DNA from 2 places in the Oribacterium sp. P9 genome. Region 1 is predicted to be linked to the other one. Evidence: a T-box and tRNA genes for the amino acid it is inferred to sense, from the RefSeq annotation. Region 1 holds a T-box; the other holds one or more tRNA genes.
The links. The T-box of region 1 lies ahead of pheS (phenylalanine--tRNA ligase subunit alpha). A T-box ahead of a tRNA ligase gene usually reads a tRNA of that ligase, here a tRNA-Phe.
Positions count from the first base shown of each region.

Region 2: it encodes a tRNA-Phe, which carries the amino acid that the T-box ahead of pheS (phenylalanine--tRNA ligase subunit alpha) is inferred to sense. The anticodon was not compared.

Region 1 is NZ_JBKEIS010000008.1:15,088-22,481, forward strand. Features, by position in the region: gene ACK8P7_RS06370 (acyl-CoA dehydrogenase family protein) at 1-953, shown strand, start outside; gene acrB (acryloyl-CoA reductase electron transfer subunit gamma) at 969-1,769, shown strand; gene acrA (acryloyl-CoA reductase electron transfer subunit beta) at 1,803-2,909, shown strand; gene ACK8P7_RS06385 (cysteine desulfurase family protein) at 3,159-4,421, opposite strand; gene ACK8P7_RS06390 (Uma2 family endonuclease) at 4,552-5,397, opposite strand; T-box leader at 5,718-5,988, shown strand; gene pheS (phenylalanine--tRNA ligase subunit alpha) at 6,034-7,056, shown strand; gene pheT (phenylalanine--tRNA ligase subunit beta) at 7,074-7,394, shown strand, end outside.
Region 2 is NZ_JBKEIS010000007.1:41,967-49,360, forward strand. Features, by position in the region: gene feoB (ferrous iron transport protein B) at 1-1,225, opposite strand, end outside; gene ACK8P7_RS05980 (MATE family efflux transporter) at 1,490-2,233, shown strand; gene ACK8P7_RS05985 (hypothetical protein) at 2,536-3,135, opposite strand; gene ACK8P7_RS05990 (class I SAM-dependent methyltransferase) at 3,386-4,300, shown strand; tRNA gene ACK8P7_RS05995 (tRNA-Gly) at 4,394-4,465, opposite strand; tRNA gene ACK8P7_RS06000 (tRNA-Gly) at 4,534-4,605, opposite strand; tRNA gene ACK8P7_RS06005 (tRNA-Gly) at 4,674-4,745, opposite strand; tRNA gene ACK8P7_RS06010 (tRNA-Phe) at 4,850-4,922, opposite strand; tRNA gene ACK8P7_RS06015 (tRNA-Gly) at 4,927-4,997, opposite strand; gene ACK8P7_RS06020 (glycoside hydrolase family 13 protein) at 5,197-7,290, opposite strand.

The sequences.
Region 1 (7,394 bases):
ATACCCTTACCTATATGCTGATGGGTGAGGAGTTCGCAAGAGTAATGCCAGTTGCAACCATCTATGTAAACACACCGAACTCTCTTGGTGCTGGTCCTGTTCTTATGTGTGGAACAGAGGAGCAGAAGCAGGCGATTCTTCCAGACGTTGCGGCTGGTAAGAAGAATATCGTTTTCGCTTTAACTGAGCCGGGTGCAGGTTCTGATGCAGGAAGCCTTCAGACCTACGCAGTTGAGGATGGCGATGATTTTATCATCAACGGACGTAAGTGCTTCATTTCCGGTGCACCGTTCGCAGATTATGCTGTTGTATATGCAAAGACTGATCGTACACAGAAGGGAAGCAAGGGCATCTCTATGTTTATCGTCGATATGAAGCTTCCGGGTATCAGCACCGGTAAGCCAGAGGCGAAGATGGGTATCGGCGGTTATCCGACCTCAGATATCAGCTTTGATAATGTTCGCGTAAACAAGAAGTGGTTACTTGGACCGAAGGATAAGGGATTCCAGACCGCGATGAAGACCTTAAATGGTGGACGTCTCGGTGTTGCTGCTCAGTCACTGGGTCTCGCTCAGGGCTGTCTCGAGGAAGCGATTAAGTATTCGAAGGAAAGAGTACAGTTTGGACGTCCGATCGCAAAGAATCAGGCCATCAGCTTCATGCTCGCTGATATGGCAACCGAGATCGAGGCTGCAAGATGCATGATCTATACTGCTGCACAGGAGATGGACGCGAATGATCCTAACACCCCTATGAAGTGTGCGATGTGTAAGTTATATGCTGCTGAGATGGCAAACAGAGTGGCTTATAAGGCACTGCAGATCTTCGGCGGATATGGCTACATCAAGGAGTACAAGATCGAGAGAATGTACCGTGATGCCAGAATCTTCAGTATCTATGAGGGAACCAGCCAGGTACAGCAGATGGTTATTTCTGGTGCACTTTTACATTGATGGGAGGAATCGAACATGAGAATTTTTGTTTGCGTTAAGCAGGTTCCGGATACATCGGGAAAGGTTGCAGTAAATGCAAATGGTACATTGGATCGTGCATCTATGGCAACTATCACCAATCCGGATGATATGAATGCAGTTGAGGCAGCTCTCCAGTTAAAGGATGCTACCGGTTGTCAGGTAACCGTTGTTACCATGGGACCACCTCCAGCAGCGAAGATGTTACGTGAGCTGATCGCAATGGGCGCAGATGATGGCGTACTGATTTCTGCAAGAGAGTTCGGTGGTTCCGATACTTTCGCAACATCCCAGATCATCGCCGGCGCACTCCATCATATGGGTATCGGTAAGGATGACCTGATTTTCTGTGGAAGACAGGCAATCGACGGTGATACCGCACAGGTTGGCCCACAGATCGCAGAGAAGCTCCACCTTCCGCAGGTTACCTACGCAGCCGACATCAAGAAGGATGGCGATGTCCTCGTTGTCAAGAGAATGCTCGAGGATGGCTATATGCAGGTTGAGGTACAGACACCATGTCTCATCACCTGCATCAAGGAGCTGAACACACCGAGATATATGACCGTAAAGGGCATCTTCGACTGCTTCGATAAGCCGATCACGGTTCTCGATTACAATGCACTGAAGGATGAGCCGCTCATCGAGCCGGATACCATCGGCTTAAAGGGCTCCCCGACCAACATCTTCAAGTCATTCACACCGCCTCAGAAGGGGCAGGTTGAGATGATCGAAGGCAGTGCAGAAGAAGCGGCTGCAGCGCTTGCGTCGAAGCTTGCGAAGCAGCATGTAATCTGATGTCGTACACGAGTCGTACAGAAAGGAATAGATATGGCTTACAATAGTGCAAATATTGAAGAATTTCATGATATCTGGGTCTTCTGTGAGCAGCGTGACGGCAAGCTTCAGAACACAGATTTCGAGTTGATCAGCGAAGCAAGAAAGCTCGCAGATCAGAGAGGCTCAAAGCTCATCGGCGTATTACTCGGCCACAACGTAGAGGGTATCGCAAAGGAGCTCGGTGGCTATGGTGCAGATAAGGTGATCGTCTGTGATGATCCTTCCCTCGCCGTCTATACCACCGACGCCTACGCAAAGGTTCTCTGTGATGTCGTGATGGATAAGAAGCCGGAGGTTCTCCTCATCGGTGCTACGACCATCGGTCGTGATCTCGGACCTCGTTGCGCAGGTAGATTACATACTGGTTTAACCGCAGACTGTACACACCTTGATATCGATATGAACAACTATGTACAGTTCTTAAGAGATGCTTCGACGATCGACGTTGATTCTCAGAAGTTTGATATGGAAGATACCAACCTCAAGATGACACGTCCGGCATTCGGCGGTCACCTTATGGCAACCATCATCTGCCCGAGATTCAGACCTTGCATGTCTACCGTACGTCCAGGCGTTATGAAGAAGGCAGCGTTTGATCAGGCAAAGGCTGATCAGTGCGAGATCGAGATGTATCCGGTACAGATTTCCGAGGCTGATCTCAGAACCAAGGTTCTCGAGGTTGTGAAGTCTGCAAAGAAGACCGTTGATCTCGTAGGCGCGGATATCATCGTCGCTGTCGGTATGGGTATCAGTAAGGACGTCGAGAAGGGTAAGCAGCTCGCAGAGGAGCTTGCAGAGGCGCTCGGTGGCGGTGTCGTCGCTGGTTCCAGACCGACCGTTGAGAACGGCTGGCTGACAGAGGATCGTCAGGTTGGACAGACCGGTAAGACCGTTCATCCTAGAATTTATGTTGCACTTGGTATCTCCGGTGCAATTCAGCACAAGGCTGGTATGCAGGACTCCGATATGATTATCGCAGTCAACGCAAACGCCAATGCGCCGATCTTCGAAGTTGCAAACTACGGTATCGTCGGTGATCTTTACGAGGTCGTTCCGAAGATGATCGCAGCCATCAATGACGAAAAGGCAAAGAAGTAATTCGTAGAATACGTCGTTATCTTTTAGATCAATCTAGCGAAAGAGGGGCAGGTCGTTGGACCTGTCCCTCTTGCTTATTAAGACGGAATAAATAGGAAAAGCGCTGATCTGCGGGGTTGCAGGTCAGCGCTTGATTGCGATGATGTACAATTTATGAAACGAAGAATCTTCGTGATATCCGTACCGTTCGATAAAAAATCTGGCAAAATAGACACGGACTTCCTGGAGCGTGGGGAATCTTTCTGTGTATCAGGATGTGATAAATCGGTTCCGATACTGAGGCGACGTCTCCCGTAGGTGGGCGATGATCGGCTTCATGAGATCCACCACTTCATCGACATCCTCTAACGTCGTCTCCGGTCCGATCGTGAGGCGGAGGCTTCCGTAGGCGTCCTCATGGGCGATGCCGATGGCGGTCAGTACATGACTCGGCTCGAGGGAGCCGCTGGCGCAGGCGGAGCCGGCACTGGCATAGATGTGCTTCTCGTTCAGGAGCAGCAGGAGCGTCTCGCCTTCGATATATTTGAAGCAGACGTTTACGTTATTCGGGAGACGATGCGTCGGATCCCCGTTCAGGCTGGTGTACGGAATCTCGACAAGCAGGCGCTTTATGAGGTGGTCGCGGACGGCGCTTTCCTGCGTATTCACACCGCAGGCGAGCTCTGCAGCGCGTGCGAAGCCGACGATGCCGGCGACATTTTCCGTGCCGGCGCGACGCCCCCGCTCCTGTTCACCGCCATGCAGGAAGCTCGGAAGCTTCACGCCACGGCGCACATAGAGGAAGCCGACGCCCTTCGGGCCGTTCAGCTTGTGACTGCTCGCCGACATGAGGTCGACCTTCAGTTCATCGACATCGAGTGGGATATGGGCGTACGCCTGGACGGCATCCGTATGGAAGAGGATGCGCTGGCCGGTTTCCGCTGCATGCTTCTGAAGGCGCGCACCGATCTCTGCGATCGGCTCGAGGGTGCCGATTTCGTTGTTCGCCACCATGATGCTGACGAGCAGCGTATCCGGACGGATCGCCGCCATCACCGCATCCGGATCGACATGGCCCTCATGGTCGACCGGAAGATAGGTCACATCGAAGCCCCGCTTCTCGAGATACGCGCAGGTATGGAGGATCGCGTGATGCTCGATCTGGTCGGTGATGATATGACCGCACTTCATCAATGCTTTACTGCTGCACCGGTATTTCTGGTCGACTGCGGCTGCAGTAGCCTGCGGCTGCAGAGTTTTCGAAAGCTGTTCACGTCCAGCCTCGCATGTGCTGATCAGCGCCCAGTTGTCCGACTCGGTGCCGCCGCTCGTGAAGTAAATTTCAGATGGCTTCGCGCCGATGGTGGTCGCGATGGTACGACGACTGCGCTCGATCGCCGCCTTCGCGCGCTGGCCATAGGTGTAGACGGTGGAAGCATTGCCATACTCCGTGGTGAGGTAGGGCATCATCGCCTCCAGTGCTTCTTTCGAAAGCGGCGTGGTCGCCGCATGATCCATGTAATAATCCTTCATTCTGGCCTCTTCTAATCTAAGCCCTCGAGCGACAATGCATGTCGGAGGGTGATGTGGTTTTTATCTGCTTCGGATATATGCCCTCGGATGACATATGCAAATTGGAAGGCGATGCGTATGCTGATTTTCTTTAGAGAAATCCGTCTTCTGCCAGCTCATTATAAATCAAATCGAAGTCGATTTCACACTTTCCTTCGCTGATGCCGACTGGAATCTGATCGTGAAAACCATAGATGAAGATGTCGTCCTCTGCGAGATCCTTGAAATAATAGAGGATGATTTTCTGCCGTTCCGGGTCGATCAGCCAGTACTCGCGTACACCGGCGCTTTCGTACTTCAGTTTCTTGATTTCCTGGTCGTACTTCCGGTTCGATGGCGAGAGGATTTCCATGACGAGGTCCGGGGCACCATCGATGTAGCGGTACTGCAGCATTGACCTGTCACAGAAGAGGATGATGTCCGGGGAAATCAACGTCTGGTCGTCGCGGTCGAGGCGCACGCCGACATCCGAAACCATGACCTTACAAGGCGCTTTATGGCGATCGATGCAGGCCCAGAGCTGACGGTAGATGCCCTGCATGATCAATACATGCGGAATCGACGGTTGCGACATCTCATAGATGTACCCATCGATGAGCTCAAAGCGCTTATCCTTCGGCAGTGATTCGAGATCTGAAATCGTAAAATTTCCCTGCAGTTTTTCTGCAGCGCTCTGATCACCATACCCGCCGGCGTACTCGCGCAGTGCCTGATCCGGAACGAGATTCGTATAGTGCACGGTGTTCCTGTGCGTCCGGTGGAACTGGGACGGGGCGAGCACCAGTGTCAGTCGCTCGATCGTCTCCAGCCGTGGAGCCTTCGTGTAGCCACCGAAAATCTTTCGTATCGTTCCGACCGGTACCCCGCTCAGCTCGGACAGCTTCTCGTAGCTGAAGCCCAGCTCGCGTCGTCGCGCACACATCTCTTCAAGCGTCATAGTGATGATCTCCCTTCGTTCGGATATTCGGGTATTCATAAATCTGGATAAACATATAATTCAGCTTCAGATATTCATATTATACTATGGAACGGATAAAATGGGTACTATAAGAATAATATACGAGCGGTATACGGATAGTTAATTACGGATTGTGAGCGGATACGGAGAAGAAACGGTAGGGGCAATGATACAGCATGACAGGAGAAGTCGGGACGCCCTGTAAGCCCCCCTTGACTTTTCTGTGGTCAGGAAATAAACTATAGAAAGTTTGATTTTCTTCCATATAATGTGGTGGAGCGTCAGACAGCCTATAGTGAATAAATACATGGAAGGTGTTCAGTAGTTCAGAATCGTTTCTCCTGAGAGAGTGACCGTGACACGCTGCGAGCGGTCTGAGAAATCTCTGATACGAATTTTCGCACTGGAGTTGTCCGGGGGAAGGCCTGCGTAAAGGCGCGGTGCTGGTAGTTCGGAACGTGGATGCGCGTTAAGCATAGTGAGTGCCTGTGGGTGAAGCTTCGTGACGATGTCGTGACGGAAGCATTGGCTGCGGGAACAAGGGTGGTACCGCGATGATTCGTCCCTGTGTGTCGTAAGACATGCAGGGATTTTTTTATCATGAAGGAGAGAAGAATGGATAATTCAAAGCTTGAAGAGCTGAAAAAGCTTGCGCAGGAGAGTATCCGCGAAGCGCAGGACACGAATGCACTGAATGATGTGCGTGTTCGTTTCCTTGGTAAGAAGGGTGAGATCACCTCGCTGCTGAAGTCCATGAAGGATCTGAGCGCAGAGGAGAAGCCGAAGTTCGGTCAGCTGGTCAATGCACTTCGCCAGCAGGTCGAGGAGGAGCTTCAGGAGCATATGACGGAGCTTCAGAAGAAGGCACGTGAGGCGAAGATGGCAGCCGAGACGATCGATGTGACGCTGCCGGCGAAGAAGATGCAGTATGGTCACGCGCATCCGAATACGAAGGCCCTTGAGGAGGTCGAGCGTATCTTCATCGGTATGGGCTATGAGGTCGTCGAGGGTCCGGAGGTCGAGTACGACGAGTACAACTTCGAGAAGCTGAACATCCCGAAGGGCCACCCGGCGAGAGATGAGCAGGATACCTTCTATATCGGAAACAATATCCTGCTTCGTACACAGACGTCGTCCGTACAGGCGCGTGTGATGGAGAAGGGCAAGCTTCCGATCCGTATGATCTGTCCGGGCCGTGTATTCCGTTCGGACGCCGTGGATGCTACCCACTCCCCGTCCTTCCATCAGATCGAGGGTCTCGTCATCGATAAGCACGTGACCTTCGCAGATCTGAAGGGCACCCTCGATACCTTCGCGAAGGAGCTGTTCGGACCGGAGACGAAGACCAAGCTTCGTCCGCACCACTTCCCGTTCACGGAGCCGTCGGCAGAGGTCGATGTGAGTTGCTTCAAGTGCGGTGGCAAGGGCTGCCGTTTCTGTAAGGGTGAGGGCTGGATCGAGATCCTCGGCTGCGGTATGGTACACCCGCACGTACTCGAGATGTGCGGTATCGATCCGAACGAGTACCAGGGCTTCGCCTTCGGTGTGGGCCTCGAGCGTATCGCGTTGCTCAAGTATGAAATCGATGACATGCGTCTTCTCTATGAGAATGATACACGTTTTCTGAATCAGTTCTAAGAAGGGGAGGAAATAGCATGAATACATCCATGAACTGGATCAAGGAGTATGTTCCGGAGCTCGACTGTACACCGAAGGAGTGGACAGATGCCATGACGCTGACCGGTACGAAGGTCGAGACCTGCACCATTTTAAATAAAAACCTCGATAAGATCGTGACCGGACAGATCAAGTCCATCGAGCCGCATCCAGATGCGACGAAGCTTGTCATCTGCCAGGTCGATGTCGGTGCGTCCGAGCTCATTCAGATCGTGACTGGCGCGTCGAATATGAAGGTCGGCGATGTGGTGCCGGTCGTGCTCGACGGTGGTAAGGTCGCCGGCGGACATGACGGCGGT
Region 2 (7,394 bases), on a different contig from region 1:
GGCTCTCATGCGGCTTCGTCACGCAGCGACGGCTCATGCGCTCGATGAAGTCGAAACGCATATCCGCGATGGCGGCGGCACGATCGAGCCCACGCTCCTCCTCCATCTGGACGATGATGTGCTCCACCATCTCCTTCTCGTTCTGACTAAGTGCCAGCGCTTCCTCGACCCGCGCATCCCCCTCGATCAGCTTCGTCGCTGCAAATCGTACCGGGATGCCGGCTGCGACCGCGTGATCCTCGATCAGGTGCATGATGCCATGGACGCAGCGATGAACCGCGCCGCCGTGGTCGTTCTCCGCACAGAAGTCGAGCCGCTGCGGCTTCTCCTGGTAGCGCGCGACGTGCAGCGCATGAGCCACCAGCTCATCGACGCCTTCATTTTTCGCCGCCGAAATCGGCACGACCGGTACGCCGAGGTGACGCTCCATGCGGTTGATGTCGACGGAGCCGCCGTTGCCCTGCAGCTCGTCCATCATGTTGAGGGCGACCACCATCGGGATGTCCAGCTCGATCAGCTGCATCGTGAGGTAGAGGTTTCGTTCAATGTTGGTGGCATCCACGATATTGATGATGCCTTTCGGTCGGTCGTTCAGGATAAACTGACGGGAGACGATCTCCTCGCTCGTGTACGGCGACATCGAGTAGATGCCCGGCAGATCCGTGACCTCCGTTTCCGGATGGCCCTTGATGGAGCCGGACTTCCGGTCCACCGTGACGCCTGGGAAATTACCGACGTGCTGGTTCGAGCCCGTCAGCTGGTTAAAGAGCGTCGTCTTTCCGCAGTTCTGGTTGCCCGCCAGTGCGAAGCTGAGCTTCGTATCCTCCGGAAGCGGATGTTCGCTCGCCTTATCATGGAAACGACCGCCCTCACCGAAGCCCGGGTGCTCGTCATCATCGAAGAACTTTCCGTCCTTCGCTGCTTCTGCCGCATCGAGCTCTGCCTTCGTCGCCGGGTGCTGCTCCTTCTTCCAGAGCTGATGCTCCTTATGCTCCTCCGCCGTGATCGGCCGCGCCTGAATCTGCGCCGCATCCGCGAGACGAAGGGTCAGCTGATAGTCATGGATCCGCAGCTCCATCGGGTCGCCCATCGGTGCAAACTTCACGAGCTGCACCTCTGCCCCCGGAATCACGCCCATATCCAGGAAATGCTGTCGAAGCGCGCCCTCGCCTCCGACCGTCGTCACGATGGCACTCTGGCCGATGTCAAGATCCTTTAATGTCATAAAATCACTCCCTGATGAAATTTATACTCCTGTAAAATCAAAGCTATACCGTCTCGAACTTCCCGTTAAGACAAAATCACTTAGAAACGTCCATTTCCAGATGAAAACTCGTCAGTTTAAAAAGCCGATACCATCTTGTATATCTTTAAAACTAACATTATAATTCGCGATTAGCAAACGTAAAGACGTTTAAAAAAGATTACCGAAAAATCGCTTTAAAAGAATTAAAACGATTACCGAAAAAACACATTTCAGGAGATTCGTATGACACTTGATATGACGAAGGGAAACCCGTTTCTGATCATCTTAAAATTTATGATTCCGCTGTTTATCGGCAATGTCTTCCAGCAGCTCTACAACATGGCAGACACCATCATCGTCGGGCGCTTCGTCGGTGCTGATGCGCTCGCTGCGGTCGGTGCCACCGGCACCATCATGTTTCTCGTGCTCGGCTTCTCGCAGGGCCTCTGCACCGGCTTTACCGTCCTGACCTCTCAGGTCTATGGTGCAAAGGACTACGCACGCGTGAAGCGCAGTGTTGCGAACGGCATCCTTCTCGCCGCGATCGTCATCATCGTGATGACCACGCTTTCCGTATCCACGATGCAGACACTGCTCCGACTCATGAATACACCGGCTAACATCTTCGAGGATGCCCACACCTACATCAGCATCATCTGCATGGGCATCGTCGCAAGCGTCTACTACAATCTCTTCTCCGCCTTCCTGCAGGCCGTCGGAAACAGTAAAGTGCCGCTCTGCTTTCTGGTGTTCAGTGCCTGCCTCAATGTCGTGCTGGATCTTTTCTTTATCATCGTCCTGAAGCTCGGTGTCGCGGGTGCCGCACTCGCCACAGATCTCTCCCAGGGCATCTCCGCCACCCTCTGTCTCTTCTATATCTATAAGAAAGAGAAGGTGCTCTGGCCGGAGCATCACGACTGGCGCATCACCGCCGGTGTCTACCTCGTGGTGATCCGGAAGGTACGGAAGGAACTCGCCGCATCATAAAACCAAATACCGATACCGAAAGGGAGCTTCGCACCGCCAGGTGTAAGCTCCCCTTTTTTCGTCCGAATCGTGCATGATGCAACAAGTCGTCCCGTCATCTGTTTTCAGCGTGGAATCCCCTGTACTTTTTAAGGCGTTCAGACTTCTGGTCGGTACAGTAAAAGTAATGGCTGTGACGTCCGAAGATGCCACAGCCATATATGAAAACTCTCCCCTCTCCGACTCAGCGCCGGAGCTATCGTAAACTGTCGCAGAGGCCGATGCTTCGGCCTGTCACGCAGTCATGCGAACATAAATGGTGCTCAGTCCAGCATGAAGAACTGTGCCAGACTGCTTTTCAGTGATACGATCATGCTGTCATCGGCGGCACACTGTCCGCTCGGAATCGGATCATACTGCCGGATATACTCTGATTTTCCGGTTTTCTCGAAGATGATCGTGTTTGTCTGATCCGGAAGGACCATGCCGTACTTCTGGACCGCATCCCTGTAAATCTGATCCGGGTTCACCGCGTCGTTGATCTTCGCCTGAAGATCTGCGTTCTGCACCCGCAGCTGCTCGAGCTGAGTACGCTTCTGCTCGATCGTCGAGAGACGCGTGGAAACCATCGTATCGAGGTGTACACATTGGTAGCAGGTCAGGAAAATGAAAATAATCGAACAGGTCAGTAACAGACGACAGGCACCATCGAGCACACGCTCCGGAATCAGCCGGAAAAGCGGGGCGATGATGCTTTTATCTTCCTGGTACTCCAGCCGAAGCTGTCCGTCGTACCGGTCCCGATAGAGATGAATCTGATTCCGTCTTCCGCGTTCCTCTACGACCAGAGTCTCACGTACCAGCGGACGTCTCTCCGAAACATCAGCACGAACTGTATTCCCATCCACATACGTTCGTCCCATACTACACTGCTTTCCTTACATGATTCTGACATCTGCGAAATCACGTTCAGACGCAGATATCAGTTTTTACACATTTTTTCAATACTTCACGCACCTGTTAATTACCCAAAAGTAATTATTCAGCAATCATTATACATCAGATCGTAAGAATTCATACGGTTTCTTGATATTTCCGTGGATAATTTTTTTAAATGGATGATATAATTCTTTCTAGAGACTTCCCGAAAACCGGGCTTGACAGGAGGATACTATGAATGACCGAATACCGATCGTGCTGAAAGCAGATGGCGACTGCGCCTATGCAGAGGCACTGGCCGCGCATCTGAAGACAGCACTGCTGCATACGACGCCGGATGCACCGGTCTGGCTCTCTGTGAACGCAGCCGGCCTTTCGCTCACAGATGGCGATCAGGCGATGCGTGGCGACTTCACGAAGCTGCAGAAGCGCCTCCAGTACCATAATCTGACGCATGAGCTCCTCGTGAAGGCGACGAAGGTGAAGGGTCGTGAGAATCTGCGTGTGATCGATGCGACCGCAGGCATGGGTGAGGATTCGCTGCTGCTTGCAGCGGCCGGCTGTGAGGTCACGCTTTACGAGCAGGATCCGGTCATCGCCGCACTCCTGCAGGACACGATGCGACGCGCACTCGAGGAAGCGACGCTTCACGAAATCGTCATGCGCATGCAGCTCGTCGAGGGCGACAGCATTGACCATCTCCGAAGGCTTGGAGAAGCAGGCACGGGTTCGGATGCACCAGAGGACGATGCTGGACACGCCTGTCCGGCTCTAACAGCGTCGGCTGCCACGGGGAACGGCGCTGATGCCTCGACAAGCGGTGCAGAAGTCACAACGAACGACGCAGCTGCCACGACGAACAGCGCAGATGAAGCGCTGAAGCGCCCGGATGTCATCTACCTCGATCCGATGTTCCCGGAACGGCAGAAAAGCGGCCTCGTGAAAAAGAAGTTCCAGCTCATCCACTACCTCGAGGCACCAGCGGAGAACGAAGAGGCGCTGATGCAGGCCGCCATCGCCGCGCACCCATTTAAAATCGTCGTGAAGCGCCCCGCGAAGGGCCCGTACCTCGCCGGCCTGAAGCCATCCTACTCGCTCGATGGAAAGGCCATCCGCTATGACTGCTATGTCTTTCCGGAAAACGTATAGTTAAAGAGGCTGTCGTAACAGAGACAGCCTCTTTACATTATCGATCTGATCACCAAAAAAGCCCTCCTGATTTCTCAGGAGGGCTTTCAGTCGAGCGCGAGACGGGGATCGAACCCGCGATCTTCGCCTTGGCAAGGCGACGTAGTACCACTCTACTACTCGCGCAATATGCGTTTATCCTTTTGACCGGATAAATCGGTTTGTCTGGATGATGTTTCTCAATCGCTCCATAGAGCGCGAGACGGGGATCGAACCCGCGATCTTCGCCTTGGCAAGGCGACGTAGTACCACTCTACTACTCGCGCAATATGCGTTTATCCTTTTGACCGGATAAATCGGTTTGTCTGGATGATGTTTCTCAATCGCTCCATAGAGCGCGAGACGGGGATCGAACCCGCGATCTTCGCCTTGGCAAGGCGACGTAGTACCACTCTACTACTCGCGCATTTTTAATGTCCCAACCGACTTTCATTTCTGTGAAGGTGGGTGCATTATACAAAAGATCATCAGTGTCGGTGTGAATGTTATCGCCGTCTTAATCATCTTGAGTGCCCAGAACCGGAATCGAACCAGTGACACGAGGATTTTCAGTCCTCTGCTCTACCAACTGAGCTATCTGGGCATCGAGCGGGTGATGAGAATCGAACTCACATGTTCAGCTTGGAAGGCTGACATTCTACCATTGAACTACACCCGCAAGTGACTTCGTGTGTCGCCTTATCGGTGACGCGAGTGTTATAATACTCTACTCCGAAAGCTTTGTCAACACTTTTTCAAAAAAAGTTTTTTGGGTGCCGCTATGGGCGTAGCAGTTCAGACCGGGGCCCGTAGGTTCAGCACCAGAAGCACAGTATGCCTGGCTTCTGGTGCCTTTCCCCCTGAGGTTTCCGTCTGTTTTACATATCCGGATCAGCCTTCGGCGTCTTCTTCGCGTAGTAGATTTTTCCGGTGTGTGCCCACATCTGGGATACGAGGATGCCGTCCTCGCTGTGACGCTTCGTGATACCGACGTTGTAGCCCATGTCGTCGGTGCGGAGGAGACGGCGGATCTCGACGTCATCCTCGATTCCGGTCACCCAGGCCGGGATGTTCAGGGTGATCTCCTCTTCGCCGCAGTTCACAGCCATGATGGCGACCTCATCCTCATACTGTCTCGCATAGACCACATAGTTATGGCCAGCCATCAGCTTCATGAGGGCGCCTCTCTTCAGCACCGCATTACGCTTATGCATACCGCCGAGGTAATTATGGAACTCGATCAGCTCAAGGTCCTCGTGGCCCCACGGATACGGACGGCGGCAGTCCGGCTCGGTCCAGCCGGTCATGCCAGCTTCGTCGCCGTAATAGAGGGTCGGTGCGCCCGGCCAGGTCATCTGCATCATCGCCCCCAGACGGTAGAGTGCCTGCGAAACGCCGGCATCTGCAGCGGCTGAGCCGCTCGTACCAATGCGGCCGACCGTCTGATTCGTGCGCGTCATGAAGCGGCTGTGGTCATGATTCGAGAGCTGGTTCATCGAGCAGAGAATCGAGTTCTCCGGCATGCGGGACATATGGTAGAGGATCGCGTTGAAGAACATCTCACCGTCACCGCGCATCGCCTCGTTTTTCGCGTCGGAGTGCTTCTCCATGCCGGTCAGGAACCAAGTCACCGGCTCCATGAAGGCATCGTAGTTCATGATGGTGTCCCACTCATCACCCTGGAGCCAGCTGAACGGGTCGCCGTAGTGCTCGGCGAGGATGATGGCGTTCGGATTCGCTTCCTTCACCACCATGCGGAACCTCTTCCAGAACATATGGTTGTAGGTCGCGGAGTGTCCGAGATCGGCGGCGACATCGAGACGCCAGCCATCGACGTTATACGGTGCGCTCACCCACTTGCGTCCGATCTCGAGGATCGCTTCCGCGAGATCACGGGAGCCCTCGTAGTTCAGCTTCGGGAGGGTATCATTGCCCCACCACTTCTCGTAGCTGTTGTTGTTCGGCCAGGCCTCGTCACGGTTGTCACTGAACGCAAAATAATCGTGGTACGGGCTGTCCTTGCGCTGGTACGCACCCGCGGCATAAGCATTGGCCCGATCCTTATAGTTATAGAAGCCGGAACGGTTCATCCACTTGTGGAAGGAGCCGCAGTGGTTGAACACACCGTCGATGATGACGCGCATGCCGCGGGCATGGCAGGCCTCGACGAACTCGACGAAGAGCCGGTCGCTGGCGTCCAGGTTTTCACGGCTCGTGGTGCGGATCGAGTAGCGGGTCGCGCGGGCATTGTCATCCTCCCAGTCCTCGACGAGGGTGCCGCCGTCCTTCACGATCTTGCCGATATGCGGATCGATGTGGTCGTAGTCCTGCGCGTCGTACTTGTGGTTCGACGGGGACACGAAAAGCGGATTGAAGTAGATGACGCTGACGCCGAGGCGCTGGATATAGTCGAGCTTCGAGCGCACGCCGGCGAGATCACCACCGTAAAACCGGTGCACGTCAAACGCCTCGACCGGGGCGTTCCAGTCCGCTACACCACGCGCTGCTCTGCCGAGGTAGATGTACTCGTTGTCGACGACGTTATTCGTCGGGTCGCCATCACAGAAGCGATCGATGAAGATCTGGTACATGATGGCGCCCTTCGCCCAGTCCGGGATATGGAAGCCCGGCATCAGACGGTACGAGAGCTCACGGTTCATGTCGTCGCAGACGCCGAGACGGTTGAAATGCAGTCGCTCCGGGCCCTTCTGGATGAAAAAGCTGTAGCTCTGGGTGGCCTGACCGACCATGACCTTATGCTCATAATAGTCGAAGCGTGCATCACGCTCGACGAGCTGCATCTTCGTGCTGCTGTTGGCTTCGTGGAAAAAGATATAGACGGCATCCACGTCCTGCCGTGCTGTCCGAAATCGGAGCGTAACGGTATCTCCAGGATTCGGCTCCTCCGGGATGCGGTAGCTGGCCGTCCCCGAGGTGTACAGTGCCGCCTGGTTAATCGTACTCTGGTTCATTTACTTTCTTACTTCCCTACTGACATATTCTCTGTACCCGGCCGCGCATCCGGCCAGGCGCTCTATCTCTCTCCTGTGTCTGATCGATCCCCGGCGAACATTCC